3 regions of the Enterobacter sp. SM3 genome follow, and region 2 is predicted to be linked to each of the others. Evidence: predicted binding sites of a transcription regulator. Region 2 holds the regulator's gene; each other region holds the start of a gene.
The links. Region 2 encodes LexA, which represses DNA repair genes until DNA is damaged. Its sites were predicted from a motif close to TNCTGTATGTACATACAGNA; they were not measured.
Positions count from the first base shown of each region.

Region 1: the regulator LexA is predicted to act here: its motif matches at 4,355-4,374, upstream of mutH (DNA mismatch repair endonuclease MutH).
Region 3: the regulator LexA is predicted to act here: its motif matches at 1,289-1,308, upstream of GVO84_RS07310 (DNA translocase FtsK 4TM domain-containing protein).

Region 1 covers NZ_CP099971.1:3,875,508-3,883,342, forward strand. The annotation lists gene thyA (thymidylate synthase) at 1-55, opposite strand, end outside; gene lgt (prolipoprotein diacylglyceryl transferase) at 62-937, opposite strand; gene ptsP (phosphoenolpyruvate--protein phosphotransferase) at 1,131-3,377, opposite strand; gene rppH (RNA pyrophosphohydrolase) at 3,390-3,920, opposite strand; gene mutH (DNA mismatch repair endonuclease MutH) at 4,604-5,296, shown strand; gene GVO84_RS18145 (YgdI/YgdR family lipoprotein) at 5,425-5,643, shown strand; gene GVO84_RS18150 (NADP(H)-dependent aldo-keto reductase) at 5,775-6,815, shown strand; gene lplT (lysophospholipid transporter LplT) at 6,910-7,835, opposite strand, start outside.
Region 2 covers NZ_CP099971.1:356,479-364,313, reverse strand. The annotation lists gene GVO84_RS01585 (conjugal transfer protein TraF) at 1-443, opposite strand, end outside; gene GVO84_RS01580 (cupin domain-containing protein) at 616-1,104, opposite strand; gene zur (zinc uptake transcriptional repressor Zur) at 1,220-1,732, shown strand; gene GVO84_RS01570 (CsbD family protein) at 1,780-1,989, opposite strand; gene dinF (MATE family efflux transporter DinF) at 2,110-3,447, opposite strand; gene lexA (transcriptional repressor LexA) at 3,511-4,119, opposite strand; gene GVO84_RS01555 (diacylglycerol kinase) at 4,228-4,596, opposite strand; gene plsB (glycerol-3-phosphate 1-O-acyltransferase PlsB) at 4,751-7,171, shown strand; gene gntU (gluconate transporter) at 7,290-7,835, opposite strand, start outside.
Region 3 covers NZ_CP099971.1:1,567,171-1,575,005, reverse strand. The annotation lists gene GVO84_RS07310 (DNA translocase FtsK 4TM domain-containing protein) at 1-1,211, opposite strand, end outside; gene lrp (leucine-responsive transcriptional regulator Lrp) at 1,347-1,841, opposite strand; gene trxB (thioredoxin-disulfide reductase) at 2,386-3,354, shown strand; gene cydD (heme ABC transporter permease/ATP-binding protein CydD) at 3,469-5,235, shown strand; gene cydC (heme ABC transporter ATP-binding protein/permease CydC) at 5,235-6,956, shown strand; gene aat (leucyl/phenylalanyl-tRNA--protein transferase) at 7,002-7,706, shown strand.

The DNA.
Region 1 (7,835 bases), 1.4 Mb from region 2:
TTTTCGGCGTGCCCTCATCGAGCACTTTTTTCATCAATTCAAGATACTGTTTCATGGTTCCTCAGGAAATTTGTTGCTGTGGACGGCGACGATACGCCCAAATCATCATAATGGCACCCGCGACAATCATCGGAATGGAGAGGATCTGCCCCATGCTGATGTACTGTACCCACTCGCCGGTAAACTGTGCATCTGGCTGACGGAAGAACTCGACGATAATACGGAATGCGCCGTAGCCGATCAGGAACAGGCCGGAGACAGCACCCATCGGACGCGGTTTGCGGATAAACAGGTTGAGGATGATAAACAGCACCACGCCTTCCAGCGCCAGCTCGTACAGCTGAGACATATGGCGCGGCAGCACGCCGTAGGTATCGAAAATGGACTGCCACTCCGGATGTGATGGCAGCAGCGCGATATCTTCTGCGCGAGAGCCCGGGAAGAGCATCGTATACGGCACGCTCGGGTCGACGCGGCCCCACAGCTCACCGTTGATAAAGTTGCCCAGACGGCCAGCGCCGAGACCAAACGGGATCAGCGGTGCGATAAAATCTGAAACCTGGAAGAAGTTGCGTTTGGTGCGTTTGGCAAAAATCACCATCACCAGGATCACCCCAATCAGGCCGCCGTGGAAGGACATGCCGCCGTCCCAGACGCGGAACAGATAGAGAGGATCATTCAGGAATACCGGGAAGTTATAGAACAGCACATACCCAATACGGCCACCGAGGAACACGCCGAGGAAGCCCGCATAAAGCAGGTTTTCAACTTCGTTTTTAGTCCAGCCGCTGCCCGGACGGCTGGCGCGACGACCAGCGAGCCACATGGCAAAAATGAAGCCCACCAGGTACATCAGACCGTACCAGTGAAGCGAAACAGGTCCTACTGAGAAAATGACCGGATCAAATTCCGGAAAATGCAGATAACCACTGTTCATCTGTCACCACAAAATGTTGTTATTCCGCTGAAAGTGGACAGCGGTAGAAATGCGATTCTGCTGTAAGCAGAGGCTCCAAAGTTGCGAATCATAGCATAAGGCGGGCGCGGAGGATGCGCCAGAGATGTAAAAGATGTGTATAGGGTTTTATGCGCGCTGGCGCCCTCACCCACAGGGAGAGGGCGAAAGACGATTAGCGGCCACCGCGGATCAGTCCACCCATACCGCGTCGTTCCATAAACGCCGCGACCTGATGACGAACCTCAGCTGCCAGCTGCGCGTCAAGGCTGCGTTCAGCCAGCTCGCGGGCATCATTGATGTCGATATGCCGCAGCAGGTACTTCACGCGGGCGACGGCGCGACCGTTCATCGACAGATGGCGGAATCCCAGACCAATCAGGATCGCAACGCACATTGAATCCCCCGCCATTTCGCCGCACAGGCGTAAATCAATGCCGTACTGCTCCGCTTCTCGGGCAATCATCGCTAAGGCGCGAATGATCGCCGGATGCAGGCTGTCGTAGATACTGGCGACACGGGTATTGTTACGGTCGACGGCCAGGATATATTGCGTCAGGTCGTTCGTGCCGACAGAGATAAAATCAACACGGTTTGCCAGCTGAGGCAGCATAAAGACCATTGACGGCACTTCAAGCATCACCCCGATACGTGGTTTCGGGATCGCGTAGCCGATCATCTCTTCCACTTCACGGCCGGCACGTTCGATCAGTCGCCGGGACTCGTCGATCTCATCAATGCTGGTGACCATCGGCAGTAAGATGCTGAGATTGCCCGTCGCCGCGTTGGCACGCAGCATCGCACGCACCTGGATCAGGAAGATCTCCGGCTGGTCGAGCGTAATGCGGATCCCACGCCAGCCCAGGCACGGGTTTTCTTCGCTGATCGGCATATAGGGCAGCTGTTTATCCGCCCCGACGTCCAGCGTTCGCAGGGTGACAGGTTTGTCGTTAAACATCTGCAGCATGCCCTGATACTGCGCCACCTGCTCCTCTTCGGAGGGGAAACCACTCTGCAGCATAAACGGGATTTCAGTACGGTACAGGCCAATACCGTCGATGCGGCTGCCAAGCTTTTCTTCGTGCTCGGGACTTAAACCGGCGTTGAGCATGACTTTGATCCGCTCACCGCTCTTCAGCTGTGCGGGGAGGTTAACGTCATCTTCCGCCAGCTTGCTTAATTCATTCTCTTCGCTGATAAGACGCTGGTATTCCTGGAGCAGAACCGGCTCAGGATCGACCAGCAGCTCACCGCGATAGCCGTCAACCACCAGCGTACGGCGGTGCAGTACCGACGGCTGGATATCCGCGCCCATAACGGTTGGAATACCCAGCGCGCGCACCATAATGGCGGCGTGTGAGTTGGCGGCACCATCGCGCACCACCACACCGGCCAGCCGGTCCTGAGGCAACTCAGCCAGCGTCGTTGCCGAGAGTTCATCGGCGACCAGAACAAACCGTTTTGGCCAGGCATTCGGCCCCTGAATGGTGTCATCGAGATGGAACAGCAGGCGCTGTCCCAGGGCGCGGAGATCGCCAGCCCGCTCTTTCAGGTAACCGTCGGTCAGTGCCGCAAATTGATCGGCAAATTTTTCGATGACCTTCTTAACCGCCCATTCCGCGACCGAGCCTTTGTCCACTTCCGCAAAAAGCTCACGACGCAGACGCGCATCGGAGAGCAGGTGCGAATAGAGGTCGAAGATGGCCGCCGTCTCTTTTTGTGCGCCTGCGGCAAAGCGCTTGCTGTAACGACGAAATTCATTCGCCGCCTCTTCCAGCGCGGCGGTAAGACGCTCGCGCTCAAGCGCTTCATCAAGCGTTGAGGCTTCGTAAACCTGCTCCATTAGCGGCAGGGTGGCGTCCATCCAGCCTTCCGCTATCGCCACGCCTGGCGATGCAGGAAGAGCGCGAATGCGCGTATGGCGATACTGACCAAAAAGCGCGGCAAGCTGAGACTGGGAGAGGATCGCCGCCATCTGCGTGGCCAGCGTGACGAGGAAAGACTCTTCGCTTTCATCGTACTGACGTAGCTCGCGCTGCTGGACGACCAGCACGCCGAGCAGCTGGCGGCGCTGGATAATCGGCACGCCAAGGAAAGCGCGGAAGCGCTCTTCTTTTACGGAAGGGATGTATTTAAAGCTGGGGTGTTTTTGCGCGTCAGCAAGGTTGATGGGTTCCGCCAGCCGACCAACCAGACCGACGATACCTTCATCAAAGGCGAGCGTTACGGTGCGTCCACGTGGTTTTTTCAAACCACGGGTCGCCATCAGGTAATAGCAGCGCCGATCGTGGTCGGCCAGATACACCGAACAGACCTCGGTCTCCATCGCAAGACAGATGTCAGTGACCAGAATATTCAGCGCCTCATTCAGACGCGGAGCACTGGCCACCTTCTCGACTATTTCTCGCAAGCGGGTGAGCATGATTTGCGTAGCTTAACCTCTTTTACGTCGCCATGCAGGTGCGCTCTGCGGCTTAGGCGGGATCTCCTGAAGCTGCATTACCACACTTGCAAACTCTTTCATCACCCTACGGTAAACATCGCGTTTAAATGACACGACCTGACGAACAGGATACCAATAGCTCACCCAGCGCCAGCCATCGAACTCCGGCGTACTGCTGGTTTGCATATTGATGTCTGAATCGTTGCCCACCAACTGCAACAGAAACCACTTCTGTTTCTGGCCGATACAAACCGGCTTTGTGTCCCAACGCACCAAACGTTTCGGTAACTTGTAACGCAACCAGTTGCGGGTCGAAGCCAGGATGCGAACATCTTTTCGGCTTAAACCGACCTCTTCAAAAAGCTCCCGGTACATCGCTTGTTCTGGGGACTCTCCCGGATTGATCCCGCCTTGCGGGAACTGCCAGGAGTGCTGACCATATCGCCGGGCCCACATTACCTGGCCCTGACGATTACAAATTACTATTCCTACGTTCGGGCGGTAGCCATCGTCATCAATCACCGGACTACCCCAAACTAAACCTTATATATGAATGATTGTTTCACACTACAGGGAGGCGGTAAACCACTCTCTTACAGGGCTGCAACCTAATAACATTTGAATAACTCACAAATAAGTGCTGAGTTATAAACAGATGAGCGTCAGCGAAGGGAATTTTATTCACCTTTTCTGTGGATATAGTTGTGAAGAAGTGTCTGATTACCGATGAACAACCTGAAACACCGCCGAGTCCCCTCTTTTACCTGAATTCAATAATGCACTTATTTTCATATAGTTAAATGTATATCCATGAACACAAAACAGAATAGCGTGACGATCGTCACATCAGGGTTCGTCGTGCTGATGAAAGATCGAACAGCGTCGGTTTTATCCACAGATTGTGCCAATAAGTTAGTCACAATTTGTTTGAAAATTCGATTTTCATCGCACGTCAAGGCTGTAAATTGAAACAGTAGTTAGGGTTATGCCCAGTTATCCCATTTTTCTGTGGATAACATGGTGTAAGATCCTGTTCATTGTCAGTGACCAGATTTGAACAACCGGTTTTCTGATTCAGGTGAAACGATTTCAAACCAATAAAAAAACCTATAAATCATAGACATGGAATATTGGTACAGAAATAGTTAAACTCTATCCACAGGGGACAATTTCTTCGTTTATTTTTTAATCAAAAGGTTACCTTCATGCATCCGCTTACACCCTTGCTCTCACCGCCGTCCAGCGAAGGCCAGTTGCTACAGCAGGCACAGCGTCTGGCAGGCTTTTCGCTTGGCGAACTGGCGGCAATGGCAGGGCTTCAGATCCCGAAGGATCTGAAGAGGGATAAAGGCTGGATCGGCATGCTGCTTGAACTGTGGCTGGGCGCCAGCGCAGGGAGCAAACCCGAGCAGGATTTTGCAGCGCTTGGCGTGGAGTTAAAAACCATCCCTGTAGACCGCCAGGGCAAGCCCCTTGAGACCACCTTCGTCTGCGTTGCGCCATTAACCGGCAACACCGGCGTGACGTGGGAAACCAGCCACGTTCGCCACAAGCTGAAGCGCGTGCTGTGGGTACCTGTTGAAGGTGAGCGTCAGATCCCCCTGGCTGAGCGTCGCGTTGGCGCACCGCTGCTCTGGAGCCCGAACGACGAAGAAGAGCATCAGCTGCGGCTGGACTGGGAGGAGCTGATGGACATGATTGTGCTTGGGCAGGTAGAGCGCATCACCGCCCGACACGGAGAAGTATTACAACTGCGCCCGAAAGCGGCCAACAGTAAAGCGCTTACCGAGGCAATCGGCGCGCAGGGCGAGCCGATACTGACGTTGCCGCGCGGTTTTTATCTCAAAAAGAATTTTACCGGCGCACTCCTGGCACGTCATTTCCTCTTAAAAACATAGTTTTTTACTTATTTTGCGAGCTCTCAAACATAATCGACTGCTTTTTAAGATTTTACCGCTTCCTCAAGTCGCCATATCGGGTTAATACTAGATTATGATTTGATACGCGCCAGATGAGGACGATAACGATGAAAAAATGGGCAGTGTTAGTTTCAGCAGTCGGTTTAGCGTTTGCCGTATCGGGCTGTAGCAGCGATTACGTTATGGCGACAAAAGACGGTCGAATGATCCTGACCGACGGCAAACCCGAAGTCGACGATGATACCGGTCTGGTCAGCTACCGCGACCAGGAAGGCAATAAAATGCAGATCAATCGCGACGAAGTGTCGCAAATTATCGAGCGATAAACAGAGAGAGGTCAGTCGCTTGCTGGCCTTTTTGATTTTTTTCTTCCCCTTTTGCTTCCCCTCTGCCATGTTTATATTCCTTTGTCGGGCACGCCCTGACGCGGTCTATAAGTCTACTGAGGAAGCCGGCTATGCATTATCACCGTATCCCCCACAGCGCTCTGGAAATTAGCCAACTGGGGTTGGGCACGATGACATTTGGTGAACAAAACAGCGAAGCCGATGCCCATGCACAACTCGATTACGCCGTCAGCCAGGGGATTAACCTGATTGATGTCGCGGAGATGTACCCTGTTCCTCCCCGTCCGGAAACGCAGGGACTCACCGAAACCTACGTCGGTAACTGGCTGGCAAAACACGGCAACCGCGAAAAGCTGGTGATTGCCTCAAAAGTCAGTGGCCCCGCGCGCAACAACGATACCGGGATCCGCCCGAATCAGATCCTCGATCGCAAGAATATCCGCGCCGCACTGGACGCCAGCCTGAAGCGCCTGCAAACCGACTACCTCGACCTGTATCAGGTGCACTGGCCGCAGCGGCCAACCAACTGCTTTGGTAAGCTCGGGTACAGCTGGAATGAGAGCGCCCCCGCCGTAACGCTGCTGGAAACGCTGGAAGCGCTGACCGAGTGCCAGCGCGCGGGAAAAATCCGCTACATTGGCGTCTCTAACGAAACGGCCTTTGGCGTAATGCGCTATCTGCACCTTGCCGATAAACACGATCTGCCGCGTATCGTCACCATCCAGAACCCGTACAGCCTGCTTAACCGTAGCTATGAGGTGGGTCTGGCCGAAGTGACGCAATATGAAGAAGTGGAACTGCTCGCCTATTCCTGTCTCGGCTTCGGCACTCTGACGGGGAAATACCTGAACGGCGCGAAGCCGGCCGGGGCGCGAAATACTCTCTTTAGCCGCTTTACCCGCTACAGCGGCGAGCAGACGCAAAAAGCCGTTGCAGCCTATGTGGACATCGCAAAGCGTCACGGCCTTGACCCTGCGCAGATGGCGCTGGCCTTCGTGCGTCGTCAGCCGTTTGTTGCCAGCACCCTGCTGGGCGCGACCACGATGGAACAGTTGAAAACCAATATTGAGAGTTTCCACCTGAACCTGAGTGAAGAGGTGTTAGCGGAGATTGAAGCGGTGCATCAGGTTTATACGTACCCTGCGCCGTAACCTGATGCTTTTGCCCGGTGGCGCTGCGCTTACCGGGCCTACAGGTGCGCAAACGTAGGCCGGGTAAGGCGAAGCCGCCACCCGGCTATATATATCAACGCCGACGCTGCCAGATCCACAATCCCGCAATCGCCAGCGCGAACAGCCCACCAAACCCGACGCCAATCCCCACCACCGGCACGCCAACTTTCACCGCCAGCGAGTAGAGCCCCAGCATTAGCAGCATCGCCAGGTTTTCGCCCAGGTTTTGTACGGCGACAGCATTCCCCGCCCCGACGGTCTGCTTGCCACGCTCCTGCAGCAACGCGTTCAGCGGCACCACGAAGAAACCGCCCAGAATACCAATCAGGATGAGGAGGACATACGCAGGCAATAACGCATGTTGCAGCGAGAAAATCAGCACCACAACGCCAATCAGGATCCCTGCGGGCATGCAGCGTGCTACCGTCTCGAGCGTCACCAGCTTCGCCGCCGCGCCTGCCCCCATCACAATGCCGATAGCCACCATCGCATTCAGATAGGTCGGCGTCGCGTTGTCAGTAATCCCCAGCGCCACGGGCACCCACAGCACCAGCAGGAAGCGCAGCGTGACGCCCGCGCCCCAGAACATACTGGTTCCCATCAGTGAGAAACGCGTTTCTCCGTTACGCCACAGCACGCGACAGGCGGTAAAGAAACTGCCGGTCATCGGTTTAAAGCGCCAGGATTGCCCCGGGCGAGCCACAGGCAGTTTGGGAATAAAAAGGTTCGCCACGACCGCGCCGCCATACACCGCCGCGCATACGCCCAGTGCCGCCAGCACATGCCAGTCCGCCAGCACGCCTCCCGCCACAGAGCCGAGCAGGATAGCGGCAATGGTTGACGACTCCATCAGGCCGTTGGCTTTCACCAGCTTATCGCCCGTAGTCAGCTCGCCGAGAATGCCATACTTCGCCGGGGAGTAAGCGGCGGCACCAATGCCCACCAGCGTGTAGCCAATAAACGGATTAAAGCCAAAACAAATGCTGGCGGCACCCAGCA
Region 2 (7,835 bases):
GCAAGCCCTGCACCTGCCGTCGCGCGTGCGGTTTTGCCCTTGAGATAGTCCAACTCATCGGCCAGATCTTTGGCCGCGCCCTGGAATTGATTAATGGAACCTAACGGATTGGTAATAATCTCTCTTGGCGTGAGGCCATCAACCACATCCTTGTAGTGATTAATTTTGTCGTTGATGTTATCAATCTCGTCCTGAAGATTGTCTTTATCCGTTACCTGTACGCCAACGGACGGCAAAATGACCGTCACATCATCGTCCGGTTTTGCCTTTGCCAGCAACGCGGGGTTGATTAACGCCCCGCTACCATAGCTCCCGGAGGCAACGCCAGTGCCCCCCATTGCGTCACTTCGTGATTCTGTCCAGGTATTGGCTGCTCCCGCCTGATTTGCCATAAACAAGGAAACAGCGATACTCACCACCGAAAATTTAAAATTTTTTTTCACAGTATGCCCGTTATAGTCTGTTATGAAATAACCCCTGTCTGTTATCACCCAAACAGGAACGAACTATTGCTGTGAATAAGTAGTAAAAGACCCGCTATTTCTTTCCCTAAGTAAAACTCCCTTACGGCCTGTTATATTTTGTGACGGCCCTCAATATTTATAGAAGAGGAAATTATTTTTTCCCAGGTTTTCCATCATGCGGTCCAAAAAACTGGGGTGGGTGGTCAACCCAGCGATCCTCTCGGGTAGCGGCATACACCGGATTGAGGGGATAGTAGATGCGATTGTGCTTCTTGTTGGCCTCGCCTACGACCAGCAACCGCACCTCTTCCTCCGTGTTGTTAATAAAGGTGTGGCAGATACCGGTTCCGGCAGGAAACCCCACGCTGTCGCCCGGTTCAAGTTTCCATAAATAGCCATTAATCCACGCGTCTGGATAACCTTCAATCACGTAAATGAACTCTTCTTCATCGCTTTCAGCATGCGGATAGGACGTTCTGCGCCCGGGCGGTAAACGCTCATGATGGATGCCAATGCGCCCGAGCCCGAGCTTGCGAGCCAGCGGGGCGCCTATAGAAAAAAGCTCATCGCTATCTGGATAGGTCGAATCATCCGCGCCTTCTACGTCGCGCCAGTGCCGAATACAGTCAGGTTTTTTCATTGTTTATTTCCCGGTTTGTAATGGGTCAGGTATAGCACAGACTGGCGGATCTCGGTGTTTTTACCAGAACATGATAAAGTGGGGGTTTTCCGTCCTATAACATCCGGGGTGCTACATGGATAAGTCCACAAAAGAGCTGTTAGCGCAGGCCGAAAAGCTGTGCGCGCAACGCAATGTGCGCCTGACTCCGCAGCGCCTTGAAGTATTACGTCTGATGAGCCTGCAGCAGGGTGCTATCAGCGCCTACGATCTGCTCGACCTGCTCCGCGAAAGCGAGCCGCAGGCGAAGCCACCGACGGTGTATCGCGCCCTGGATTTCCTGCTTGAACAAGGGTTCGTGCATAAGGTTGAATCCACCAACAGCTATGTGCTGTGCCATCTGTTCGATCAGCCCACCCACACGTCGGCGATGTTTATCTGTGACCGCTGCGGCGTGGTGAAAGAAGAGGCTGCGGAAGGCGTGGAAGATATTATGCATACGCTGGCGGCGAAAATGGGTTTTGCCCTGCGTCATAACGTGATTGAAGCGCACGGGCTGTGCTCTGCCTGCGTGGAAGTGGAAGCCTGTCGCCATCAGGATGCGTGCCAGCACGACCACTCAATTCTTGTGAAGAAAAAGCCGCGTTAACGGCAAAAGAAAAGGCGGCTTAGAGCCGCCCTGTGGGTTATTCAGCGTTACCAGCGGTAGTCGTTACGGGTTTCCCAGTCTTTGACTTCGTTTTCCGCCTGATCTTTCGCGTAGCCGTAACGTTCCTGAATTTTACCGACAAGCTGATCGCGTTTACCTTCAATGACGGTCATATCGTCATCAGTCAGCTTACCCCACTTTTCTTTCGCTTTACCTTTGAACTGCTTCCAGTTGCCGCCGATTTCGTCTTTATTCATCATCGTGTCCTCTTAGTTAAGCGTCGGGTCGTAACGTCCGTTACGTTCTTTTCTGCTGGACGTGATAATTATTGTAGTTAAGGATTCGGCAGTTGATTTCATATTCGGAATCTTTAACCGTCACGATATATCGTGACGTGAAGAGAACCAGGTATTGTTTTGCCAGTGGCGGTGCCAGATAAAAGCCAGCGATATCCCTCGCAGCGAGAGGAAAACGGCCAGGGCCAGCCACAAACCGTGATTACCCAGCCAGGGAAGCGTCAGTAGCGTCAGGCCAAACCCTGCCGCCGCGACCGCCATGCTGTTGCGCATTTCCGCTCCGCGCGTCGCACCAATAAACATGCCGTCCAGCAGATAACACCAGACGCCGACCACCGGTAATATGACTTGCCAGATGAGATAGTGACTCGCCAGTTCGCGCAGCGCAGGGATAGACGTTAGCAATGCAACGATCTGCTCACCCAGGCAGGCGTAAACCAGGCCGAACGCCAGCGCCACCAGTCCCGACTGACGGCAGGCTGCCCGCCAGACGTCCCGAAGCTGCCCGCTTTCGCGCGCACCGTACGCCTGCCCGGAATGCGCTTCTACCGCATAGGCAAAACCGTCCAGCGCGTAGGCGGTAAAGGTCAGTAGCGTCATCAATACCGCGTTGACCGCAACGATTTCTGGCCCCAGTCGAGCCCCGAATACCGTCAGCGCGCCGAAGCAGAGCTGAAGCAGCAGCGAGCGCAGCATGATGTCACGATTAAGTGCCAGCAGCTTACGGATATTGCCGCGCCATGCGGTTTTGAGCAGCGCCAGGGAGATGCCGCGCATCGCCAGCACGCGCCAGACCATCCACAGGCCAATAATAAAGGTTCCGTACTCGGCAATCGCCGTCGCCAGCGCCGCGCCCTGCACATTCATATGCAGACCCATGACCAGCCAGACATCCAAAACGATATTGAGCAGGTTACCCACCACCAGCAAAATGACCGGCGCACGGGCGTACTGAACGCCCAGTAGCCACCCCAGCAGAACCAGGTTAGCCAGCGACGCGGGCGCGCTGAGCCAGCGGATTTCAAGGAAACGTCGCGCCTGCGCCAGTACCGCCTCGCTGCCGCCAACAACATGGAGTGCAAGGTCGATCAGAGGCGTACGTAATAAAACGATTAACGCCCCCGCGCCAAGCGCAAGGATCAGCGGCTGCACCAGCGCGCGCGCCAGACGCAGCGGATCTTTTGCGCCATAAGCCTGTGCCGTAAGCCCGGTGGTGCTCATACGCAAAAAGAGCAGCAGCATAAACAGGAAGCTGGTTGCCGTCGCGCCAATCGCCACGCCGCCAAGATAAACAGGCGAATCAAGGTGACCAATAACGGCAGTATCGACCAGACCGAGCAAGGGAACGGTAATATTGGAGAAAATCATCGGCAGAGCAAGACGCCACAATGCCTTATCGGATGCCGTCAGCAGTGACATGAAAAATACCGGGAGTGGAGAATGAAGCAGGCTACAGCGGCGCCATAGCCTGTCAGGAAGAGGTTACAGCCATTCGCCGTTGCGAATGACCCCAACCGCCAGTCCTTCGATAGAGAAGTTGTGTTCGCGGAGATCGACCACAATCGGGGAGAACTCATTGTTTTCAGGCAGTAGCTGAACGGTGTTCCCCTGTTTTTTCAAACGCTTGACGGTGACTTCATCATCAATGCGTGCGACAACCACCTGGCCGTTACGCACATCCTGCGTTTTGTGCACCGCAAGCAGATCGCCGTCAAGAATGCCGATGTCTTTCATCGACATACCGCTGACGCGCAGCAGGAAATCAGCGCTCGGTTTGAACATGGCCGGATCGACCTGGTAGTGGCCTTCAATATGCTGCTGTGCCAGTAAAGGCTCACCGGCAGCAACACGCCCCACCAGCGGAATGCCCGTCTCTTCTTCCACCAGTAGGCGGATACCACGTGACGCGCCTGAAACAATCTCAATCACGCCCTTACGCGCCAGCGCTTTGAGGTGTTCTTCGGCAGCATTCGGAGAACGGAAGCCCAGACGCTGCGCGATTTCCGCACGCGTGGGTGGCATACCCGTCTGGCCGATATGATCCCGGATGAGATCAAACACCTCTTGCTGCCTGGTCGTTAACGCTTTCATTCCGCCCCCTGGGTGTATATACAGTTATGCTGTGAGTATATACAGTCAAAGGCGATTTTGGAACCAAAAACTGCACAAAAAACCAGGGACTTAATTATTCCTCGAGGCTCATCGGAAATGTGACCAAAGCAGCGTGACCCAGGTGATTACGGCAGTGATAATCGCCAGCAACACGGCAGCAGAGCCCATGTCTTTTGCGCGGCCAGAAAGCTCGTGGAAATCTGAACCAATGCGATCAACAACAGCTTCAATAGCGCTATTAAGAATTTCCACTATCATCACCAGAAGCACGGAACCGATAAGAAGTACGCGGGTAATAGCATCAACATCAAGGAAACAGGCGATGATCACCGCGATGATAGCGGCGACGCCCTCCTGGCGAAAGGCGGCTTCGTTGATCCACGCGGCACGGAACCCTTTCCATGAATAGCCGGCGGCTTTGATGATACGCGTTAACCCAGTGGTATTATTGGCCATTAAAAGAACCTTTTATGAAAAAAAGCGTCAGTAACAGGAACTGTAGCGCGTTTCGCTACAGCCTGAAGTATGACGGGTAACAACAGAAATTTTGCGCGCTTTCTGTTATCCTTGCGCCGCAATTGCATTATTAACCAGAGGCTTTACATCGTTTATGTCCGGCTGGCCACGAATTTACTACAAATTACTTAATTTACCATTAAGCATCCTGGTAAAAAGCAAGTCTATCCCAGCGGAACCCGCGCTGGAATTGGGGCTCGATACGTCGCGTCCTATTATGTACGTTTTGCCTTATAACTCGAAGGCAGACTTACTAACGCTTCGCGCCCAGTGTCTGGCGCATGACTTACCTGACCCGCTTGAACCGCTAGAAGTTGACGGCACTTTACTGCCGCGCTACGTGTTCATTCACGGTGGACCGCGCGTGTTTACCTACTACACGCCAAAAGAAGAGTCCATCAAGCTGTTCCATGACTATCTCGACCTGCACCGCAGCAACCCCGATCTGGATGTGCAGATGGTGCCGGTATCGGTGATGTTTGGTCGTCGCCCGGGCCGTGAAAAAGGTGAAGAGAACCCGCCGCTGCGCATGCTTAACGGCATCCAGAAGTTCTTCGCGGTCTCCTGGCTGGGACGCGACAGCTTTGTGCGTTTCTCCCCTTCCGTTTCGCTGCGTCGAATGGCGGACGAGCACGGCACCGACAAGATCATCGCGCAGAAACTGGCGCGCGTGGCGCGTATGCACTTCGCCCGCCAGCGCCTGGCTGCCGTAGGGCCGCGTCTCCCGGCGCGTCAGGATCTGTTCAACAAGCTGCTGGCCTCCAAAGCGATTGCCCGCGCCGTCGAAGACGAAGCGCGCAGCAAGAAAATATCGCATGAGAAAGCCCAGCAGAACGCCATTGCACTGATGGAAGAGATTGCAGCGAACTTCTCATACGAGATGATCCGCCTGTCCGATCGTATTCTCGGCTTTACCTGGAACCGCCTCTACCAGGGCATCAACGTTCATAACGCCGAGCGCGTACGCCAGCTGGCGCATGACGGCCATGAGATTGTCTATGTTCCCTGCCACCGCAGCCACATGGACTACCTGCTTCTTTCCTATGTGCTCTATCATCAGGGGCTGGTACCGCCGCACATTGCTGCCGGTATCAACCTGAATTTCTGGCCAGCAGGCCCGATTTTCCGCCGCCTGGGCGCCTTCTTTATCCGTCGTACCTTCAAGGGCAACAAGCTCTACTCCACCGTGTTCCGCGAGTATCTGGGCGAGCTGTTCAGCCGCGGCTATTCTGTGGAGTACTTCGTCGAAGGCGGTCGTTCCCGTACCGGACGCCTGCTCGATCCGAAGACCGGCACGCTGTCGATGACCATTCAGGCGATGCTGCGCGGAGGAACCCGTCCAATCACGCTGGTGCCAATCTACATTGGCTATGAGCACGTGATGGAAGTGGGCACGTACGCCAAAGAGCTGCGCGGTGCGACCAAAGAGAAAGAGAGCCTGCCGCAGATGCTGCGCGGCTTAAGCAAGCTACGCAATCTCGGTCAGGGCTATGTGAACTTTGGCGAGCCGATGCCGCTGATGACGTACCTGAACCATCACGTTCCCGAGTGGCGCGAATCCATCGATCCTATCGAAGCGATTCGTCCAGCCTGGCTGACGCCAACGGTTAACGGCATCGCGTCCGAGCTGATGGTGCGCATTAACAACGCCGGTGCGGCTAACGCCATGAACCTGTGCTGTACGGCGCTTCTGGCTTCGCGTCAGCGCTCGCTGACCCGCGAACAGCTCACGGAGCAGCTGGATTGCTATCTGGACATGATGCGCAACGTGCCGTATTCCGTTGATTCAACTGTGCCTTCTGCTACCGCCAGTGAGCTTATCGATCACGCGTTGCAGATGAACAAGTTTGAAGTCGAAAAGGACACGATCGGCGACATCATCATTCTGCCGCGCGAGCAGGCAGTTCTGATGACGTACTACCGCAACAACATCACCCATATGCTGATGCTGCCGTCGCTCATGGCGGCCATCATCACCCAGCATCGCCGTATCTCGCGTCAGGAACTCTTGCGTCACGTTGATACGCTCTACCCGATGCTGAAAGCGGAGCTGTTCCTGCGCTGGAGCAAAGATGAGCTGGCGGGCGAACTGGATAAACTGACGGAAGAGCTGCGTCGTCAGGGGCTGATTACCGTCTCAAACGACGAGCTGCACATCAATCCTTCACGCTCCCGCACCCTGCAACTGCTGGCGGCCGGCGCGCGCGAAACGCTGCAGCGCTACGCCATAACGTTCTGGCTGCTGAGTGCGAACCCGTCTATCAACCGCGGTACGCTGGAGAAAGAGAGCCGGACGCTGGCACAGCGCCTGTCCGTTCTGCACGGCATTAACGCCCCTGAATTCTTCGACAAAGCGGTCTTCAGCTCTCTGGTGCTGACGCTGCGTGACGAAGGCTTCATTAGCGATACGGGCGATGCCGAGCCGGAAGAGACGCTGAAGGTGTACCAGATGCTGGCAGAGCTGATCACTTCGGACGTGCGTTTAACGATTGAGAGCGCGACGCAGGGCGAGTGATGTGAAAAAGCCGGGTGGTGGCTTCACCTGACCCGGCCTGGCGTTCTGCATAATATAAAGGCCCGGTAAGCGCTAACGCTACCGGGCCTTATTTTTGAGCCTTGTTAAATCACCGCATTCAGCTCAGCAGCGTAAAGGCAATCATCCCGACAATCGCACCCGTCGTGCCGAGGATGGTTTCCATCAGCGTCCAGGTTTTCAGGGTTTGCGCTTCGGTGGCGCCGGTAAATTTACCGAACAGCCAGAAGCCCGCGTCGTTAACGTGAGAGACCACAATCGAACCGCCCGCGATACAGATAGACAGCGCGGCCATCTGCGCACCGGAGTAGTTCAGCTGTTCAATCACCGGCATCACCAGACCCACGGCGGTTAAACACGCCACGGTTGCGGAACCCTGGATGATACGCACCGCCGCGGCCAGTACGAAGCAGGTTACCGCAATCGGCAGGCCCATCCCGGTCAGCGCTTCGCCCAGAGCCGGACCCACGCCGGAATCCACCAGCACCTGCTTGAACACGCCACCGGCACCGATCACCAGCAGGATAATACCCGCAGGCTGCAGCGCGGCACCGCAGATCTCCATCACTCGGTCTTTTGGCATCCCCTGACGCATCGCCAGGCCGTAAATCGCCACCAGACAGGCCACCAGGATCGCCGTGAACGG
Region 3 (7,835 bases), 1.2 Mb from region 2:
TGCGGGTAATCTTGCGGTTCATACGCAGGCTGTGGCGGCTGATACGGCTGCTGCCACTGCTCCTGCTGCACAGGGATGTAGCTCTCTGGTTCAGGCGCGATAACGGGCTCCGGCGTGTGAACGCCTGGCGCAGTCTGCCAGTCAACCTGCGGCTGCTGAATAACGGACTCCGGCGGCGATACCGGCGCGGATGGCATCACGGCATCGACAGGCGCGGCATACGCCTGCGCAGCGGTCGTCGCGGCGGCGGCGGCCGCAACCGGCTCGGTAACCGAGTGGCCATTTAACAGCGGATCGTATTCGTCGAAGCCACCCGGCGTGGCCCGGCTGCCGGAGAAGAGCACATCGTCAGGATCGACGGCAACACCCGCCGCGCGATACGCCACCTGCTCGTCTTCATCCATCCGTTTACCGGAGAAGAGCGCCGCATCGGTTTTACGACCCAGCGGGTTGGCAAATTTCTCAGCAACACGCTGACGACGCGCCAGCGCGCCGCGCAGAATACGCGCACGACGAGACTCGCGACGCTGCACAGGCGCGTCATCTTCCTCTTCATCTTCGTACTCGTCTTCATCAACCCACGTATCGTCGCGGCGGGTACGGTTGCTGGCGAAGGTCAGAATGGTGAGGATAAAACTGCCAATTTTCTCGGCAATGCTCACCCAGGACCAGCCGGTGAACAACGTCAGCCCGGCAGCCCAGATGCACAGCAGCGCCAACGTGCCGCCACTGCTGTGCAGCATCGGCTGTAGCGCAGAACTGAGTAAGCTGCCGATCACCCCGCCCGAGGCGAAGTACCAGATATCATCCGCATTTATCGCTGCCAGCCCGCATGAGGTGAGGATCAGCGCCAGCGCGCCAATCAGGCGCAGCGACACGGCGAAATAGTCGATGTAATCATCGTTCTGACGATGACGCCACGCAAACCAGCATCCGCCAATGATAATGACGGGAAGGGTGTAGGCCATCACACCGAAAATGAAAAACAGCGTGTCCGCAAGCCAGGCACCGGGAACACCGCCTAAATTATGGATAGGCTCATGCCATGCAGTTTGTGACCAGCTGGGATCTGAGGGATTGAAACTGAGTAAGGCTGCCATCAGCCAGACGGCAAAAAGGGCAATAACAATCAGCAAAGCCTCGAGGAGACGACGTCCGCTGCTTAGCTTCGATAGTGTGACTTCTTTGTCTTCAGTGTATTCCTGGCTCAAGAAAGGCTCTCCAGGTATCAGGCATATCCTGCCTGTTTGCTAAAACGGACAACAGCGCCGGGACTCCCCGGCACTGTTGCTGTATGGATTAACAGGAGTGTAATCAAACTACGCTGATTTTGCACCTGTTCCGTGTTAGCGCGTCTTAATAACCAGACGATTGCTCTGTTTGACCTCTTCCATCACCACATATGTACGGGTGTCGTTCACGCCCGGCAGACGCAGCAGGGTTTCCCCCAGCAGCTTACGGTAGGCGGACATATCAGGCACACGGGTTTTCAACAGGTAGTCGAAATCACCGGACACCAGGTGACACTCTTGAATTTCTTCAAGTTTTTGTACAGCGGAGTTAAATTGCTCAAACACATCCGGCGCACCACGATTCAGAGTAATCTCAACAAATACCAGAAGTGAGGCATCCAGATAATGCGGGTTCAGCAGAGCCGTATAGCCCTGAATAAAACCCTGTCTTTCCAGTCGGCGCACACGCTCAAGGCACGGCGTCGGGGAAAGTCCCACACGTTTTGAAAGCTCGACGTTGGAAATACGCCCATCCTTTTGCAATTCATTAAGAATGTTACGATCGATACGGTCGAGATCTTTGCCAGGGCGCTTCTTGCTATCTACCATTATTATTGTCTCTCTGTATTCCTTCCCTACTCCTGCCTGGACCCTGTGCACATCACTGTTCAGAGCCTGTACCCGTTAGTCATCACATCGCCTGATTATGTATTAGACGCGATGCGGATTCGGGTTCTGTTGGTAAGAAGACCGTTGCCCGAAGGCAGTCACCGACATCACGTATGGCGTCTGTCCACGCCATGCGTAGATTTCACTGACCCGGTAAAAATGGCATTTACGTGCATGCCTATGCGGCATACGGTTAACGCGGTTTTTTTTCTTCCTTGAATGTTTTCGCAAAAGCGCAGGGGATTGTCAAAGCAAAACATCGTTTTTTAGTACAACATGCCGGATATTCATTACGGCAGGGTATTAATCCTCATTTTATTGCCTTACAAACGAGCGATTTTCAGGAGAAAGCGTGATGTTATAGCGCCTCATTCATCGTCCGTGGCTATTACACAGATTGATATCAAAATTGCTGCGCTCTTTTTTTACGACAACAAATTCCCTACAATCCAGCCAAATGTCTGCCAACAACAATGGGGATCTCATGGGCACGGCCAAACACAGTAAGCTGCTAATCCTTGGTTCTGGACCTGCGGGATATACCGCAGCGGTCTATGCTGCACGCGCTAACCTGCACCCGGTACTCATCACCGGTATGGAAAAAGGCGGTCAGCTGACCACCACCACCGAAGTGGAAAACTGGCCAGGGGACCCGAACGACCTGACCGGGCCGCTGCTGATGGAACGTATGCACGAGCATGCCGCCAAATTCGAAACCGAAATTCTGTTCGACCACATCAATAAGGTCGATCTGCAGAACCGTCCATTCCGCCTGACGGGCGACAGCGGCGAATACACCTGTGACGCGCTGATCATCGCCACCGGCGCCTCTGCCCGTTACCTCGGTCTGCCATCCGAAGAAGCGTTCAAAGGCCGCGGCGTCTCTGCCTGCGCAACCTGCGACGGTTTCTTCTACCGCAACCAGAAAGTCGCGGTCATCGGCGGCGGCAACACCGCAGTGGAAGAAGCGCTCTACCTGGCGAACATTGCCTCTGAGGTGCACCTGATCCACCGTCGCGAAACCTTCCGAGCGGAGAAGATCCTGATCAAACGTCTGATGGATAAAGTGGCAAGCGGCAACATCGTGCTGCACACCAACCGTACCCTCGAAGAGGTGACGGGCGACCAGATGGGCGTTGCCGGTCTGCGTATCCGCGATACCCAGAACACCGATAACGTCGAAACGCTTGAAGTGGCGGGCCTGTTTGTGGCGATCGGTCACAGCCCGAACACCGCGATCTTCGACGGTCAGCTGGAGCTGGAAAACGGCTACATCAAAGTGCAGTCAGGCATTCACGGTAACGCGACCCAGACCAGCATCCCGGGCGTGTTCGCGGCTGGCGACGTGATGGACCACATCTATCGTCAGGCGATTACCTCTGCGGGCACCGGCTGTATGGCCGCGCTGGACGCTGAACGCTACCTCGATGGACTGGCTGAACAAGGTAAATAATCTTTACAAGTCAGTAACAAACGTAAATAAAGGCGGCGATAAGTCGCCTTTATTGTCTCCCCGTTGTAACATTGCGCTGCCCAATTTCTAATAACGTCACCTGCAAAGTACGCAATGGAAAAAACCCGTCAACAAGAGTTAACACGCTGGCTGAAACAGCAAAGCGTTATTTCCCGCCGCTGGCTTACGATTTCCCGTCTCCTGGGGTTCGTTAGCGGTCTGTTGATTGTTGCCCAGGCATGGCTGCTGGCCCGCATTCTTAATCACATGATCATGGAGAACATCCCGCGCGAGGCACTCCTGCTGCCCTTTATTGTCCTGATCCTGATTTTTATCCTGCGCGCCTGGGTGGTGTGGCTGCGTGAGCGCGTCGGTTTTCACGCCGGACAGCACATCCGCTACGAAATCCGCCGTCAGGTGCTGGATCGCCTTCAGGAAGCCGGGCCCGCGTGGATCCAGGGTAAACCGGCCGGTAGCTGGGCGACGCTGATCCTTGAGCAGATTGACGATATGCACGACTACTATGCGCGCTATCTGCCGCAGATGGCACTTGCCGTCTTCGTTCCGCTGCTGATCGTGATCGCCATCTTCCCGGTGAACTGGATGGCTGCGCTGATTCTGATGGGCACCGCCCCGCTGATCCCGCTGTTTATGGCGCTGGTCGGCATGGGGGCAGCGGATGCCAACCGCCGTAACTTCCTGGCACTGGGTCGCCTGAGCGGCCATTTCCTCGATCGTCTGCGCGGCATGGAGACGTTACGCATTTTTGGCCGCGGTGAAGCGGAAACCGAAAACATTCGCCAGGCATCGCAGGACTTCCGTCAGCGCACCATGGAAGTGTTACGCCTCGCCTTCTTGTCTTCCGGCGTACTGGAATTCTTTACCTCACTGTCGATTGCTCTCGTGGCGGTCTACTTTGGCTTCTCCTACCTCGGCGCGCTGGATTTCGGCCATTACGGCACGGCGGTGACCCTTTCTGCCGGGTTCCTGGCGCTGATCCTGGCCCCGGAGTTTTTCCAGCCGCTTCGCGATCTGGGGACCTTCTATCACGCCAAAGCGCAGGCGGTTGGCGCAGCCGATAGCCTGAAAACGTTCCTGGAAACGCCGCTGGCACACCCGGAGCGCGGTGACGTTACGCTGAATGCTAAAGACCCCGTGACCATTGAAGCGCAGGACTTTTCCATTCTGTCACCGGAAGGCAAAGTGCTCGCGGGTCCGCTGAACTTTACCTTACCTGCCGGACAACGCGTGGTGCTCGTCGGCACCAGCGGCTCCGGGAAAAGTTCTCTGCTGAATGCGCTATCCGGTTTTATGGCCTACACGGGTTCACTGCGGATCAACAAAACCGAACTGCGCAACCTCGATCCTGACGCCTGGCGTAAACAGCTCAGTTGGGTGGGCCAAAACCCGCAGCTTCCAGCCTCAACGCTGCGTGAAAACGTCCTGCTGGCGCGCCCGGATGCGCGTGAAGATGAACTGCAATCGGTTCTCGACCGCGCCTGGGTCAGCGAGTTTCTGCCCCTGCTCCCGCAAGGTGTAGATACCGTGGTCGGCGACCAGTCCGCCGGGCTGTCGGTCGGACAGGCACAGCGTGTGGCGGTTGCCCGTGCGTTGTTGAATCCTTGTCAGCTGATGCTGCTGGATGAGCCTGCCGCCAGCCTGGATGCCCACAGCGAACAGCGCGTAATGGAGGCCCTGAACGCCGCCTCCCGGCAGCAAACCACCCTGATGGTCACCCATCAGCTGGAAGGCATTGCCGACTGGGATCAGATCTGGGTCATGGAGAACGGCCGTCTTGTTGAGCAAGGCGATTACGCCTCTCTCGTTGCCGCGCAGGGGCCGTTTGCCGCCCTGCTGGCGAACCGTCAGGAGGACATCTGATGCGTGCTCTGCTGCCTTATCTTGCGCTCTATAAACGCCACAAATGGATGCTGACGCTGGGGATTGTGCTGGCGATTGTCACGCTGCTCGCCAGCATCGGCCTGCTCACGCTTTCCGGCTGGTTCCTGTCGGCCTCGGCCGTCGCGGGCGTTGCCGGGTTGTACAGCTTCAACTATATGCTCCCGGCTGCCGGCGTTCGCGGTACTGCCATCACCCGTACTGCCGGACGCTATTTCGAACGGCTGGTCAGCCACGATGCCACTTTCCGCGTGCTGCAGCACCTGCGCATCTACACCTTCAGCAAGCTGCTGCCCCTCTCCCCTGCCGGGCTGGCGCGTTTTCGTCAGGGTGAGCTACTCAACCGTGTCGTTGCGGATGTCGACACGCTGGATCACCTGTACCTGCGCGTGATCTCCCCGATCGTGGGCGCGTTTGTGGTGATTGTGGTGGTCACGCTGGGGCTGTCTGTTCTGGATGTTCCCGTTGCGCTGACGCTGGGCGGGATCATGCTGCTGACGCTGATCATTCTGCCGCCGCTGTTTTACCGTGCCGGAAAATCCACCGGGGAAAACCTGACGCGTCTGCGCGGAGATTACCGCCAGCAGCTAACCTCCTGGCTTCAGGGGCAGGCAGAGCTGACCATTTTTGGTGCCAGCAAGCGCTACCGTGCCCGGATGGAAAGTACGGAGCTGAACTGGCATGAGGCCCAGCGCCGCCAGTCGGAGCTGACGGCCTTCTCTCAGGCGCTGATGATGTTAATCGGCGGCGTGGCGGTGATTGCCATGCTGTGGCTGGCCTCCGGCGATGTCGGGGGAAATTCACAGCCGGGTCCTCTTATTGCCCTTTTCGTCTTCTGCGCGCTGGCGGCGTTTGAAGCGCTGGCCCCGGTGACGGGCGCCTTCCAGCATCTGGGTCAGGTCATCGCCTCTGCCCTGCGCATCACCCAGATTGCGGAGCAGGAGCCTGAAGTCACGTTCAGTGCCGGGCAAACCGCTGTACCTGAGCAGGTTGCGCTAACGCTTGATGATGTCACCTTCGCCTACGACAAACAGGCGCAGAACGCGCTGGACGGTATCAACCTTTCTGTTGAGGCAGGTCAGCGGATTGCTATCCTCGGCCGTACCGGCTGCGGTAAATCGACCCTGCTGCAGTTGCTGACCCGCGCCTGGGATCCGCAGCGCGGTCAGATTCGTTTTAACAACACCTTGCTGACCGATTTCAGCGAGCAGGCCCTGCGCAAAACCGTGAGCGTCGTTCCACAGCGGGTGCATCTGTTTAGCGCCACGCTGCGCGATAACCTGCTGCTGGCCGCGCCAGAGGCCTCTGATGATGCGCTTCGCGCCGTGCTGGAGCAGGTAGGTCTGCAAAAGCTGCTTGAGGACGAGGGATTGAACAGTTGGCTTGGCGAAGGTGGTCGTCAGCTCTCCGGCGGCGAGCTGCGCCGTCTGGCCATTGCGCGCGCGCTGCTGCACGATGCGCCGCTGATGCTGCTCGACGAGCCCACCGAAGGGCTGGACGCCACGACCGAGAGCCAAATCCTTGATTTACTGGCGAATGTCATGACCGGCAAAACCGTGCTAATGGTCACACACCGCCTGCGCGGACTGGCGAGTTTTGATCGGATAATTGTGATGGACAACGGGCACATTATTGAGCAAGGTAATCACGCAGAGCTGTTGGCGAAACAGGGTCGCTACTACCAGTTTAAACAGCGTCTGTAGACTATATTTGTAGCGTCCTCACTCGCGTACTGGAGTTTTGCTGTCATGCGCCTGGTCCAGCTTTCTCGTCATAACATCGCGTTCCCTTCTCCGGAAGGGGCGCTGCGTGAGCCCAACGGGCTGCTGGCCCTTGGCGGTGACCTCAGTCCCGCTCGACTGTTAATGGCATACCAGCGCGGTATCTTCCCCTGGTTTTCCCCCGGCGATCCGATTTTATGGTGGTCCCCCGATCCGCGTGCCGTGCTGTGGCCAGCGCAGTTTCACGTGAGCCGCAGCATGAAGCGTTTCCATGCGAAATCACCGTACCGCGTCACCTTCAACCACGCCTTTGGTCAGGTCATTGAAGGCTGTGCCGAAGACCGCTATGAAGGGACATGGATAACCCGCGATATCATTACCGCCTACCACCAGCTCCATGAGCTTGGCTACGCCCACTCCATCGAGGTGTGGGAAGGCGGAGCGCTCGTCGGCGGCATGTACGGCGTGGCGCAGGGGACGCTGTTTTGCGGCGAGTCGATGTTCTCCCGCGCGGTGAATGCCTCGAAAACGGCGCTGCTGGTCTTCAGCCAGGCGTTTGCCCAGCGCGGTGGACGCCTGATCGATTGTCAGGTGCTCAATGAGCACACGGCTTCTCTCGGCGCCGTTGAGATCCCGAGACGCCAGTACATCGAACAGCTGGACGCCAGCCGTCAGGAGAAGCTCCCGCGCGACTTCTGGATACCGAGAACGCTCTTTATGCCCAATGCCTAAATGTTTTCCGCATATTTTTTGTGAGGGTGTTATAATTATGCCGCAGAGTAGCTTCTGCCTGTTGCCCCGCCGCCGTTTGGGACCCTCGCTTCAGATAACGTCCTGACGTTTATCCTGTCGTCTCCCCTT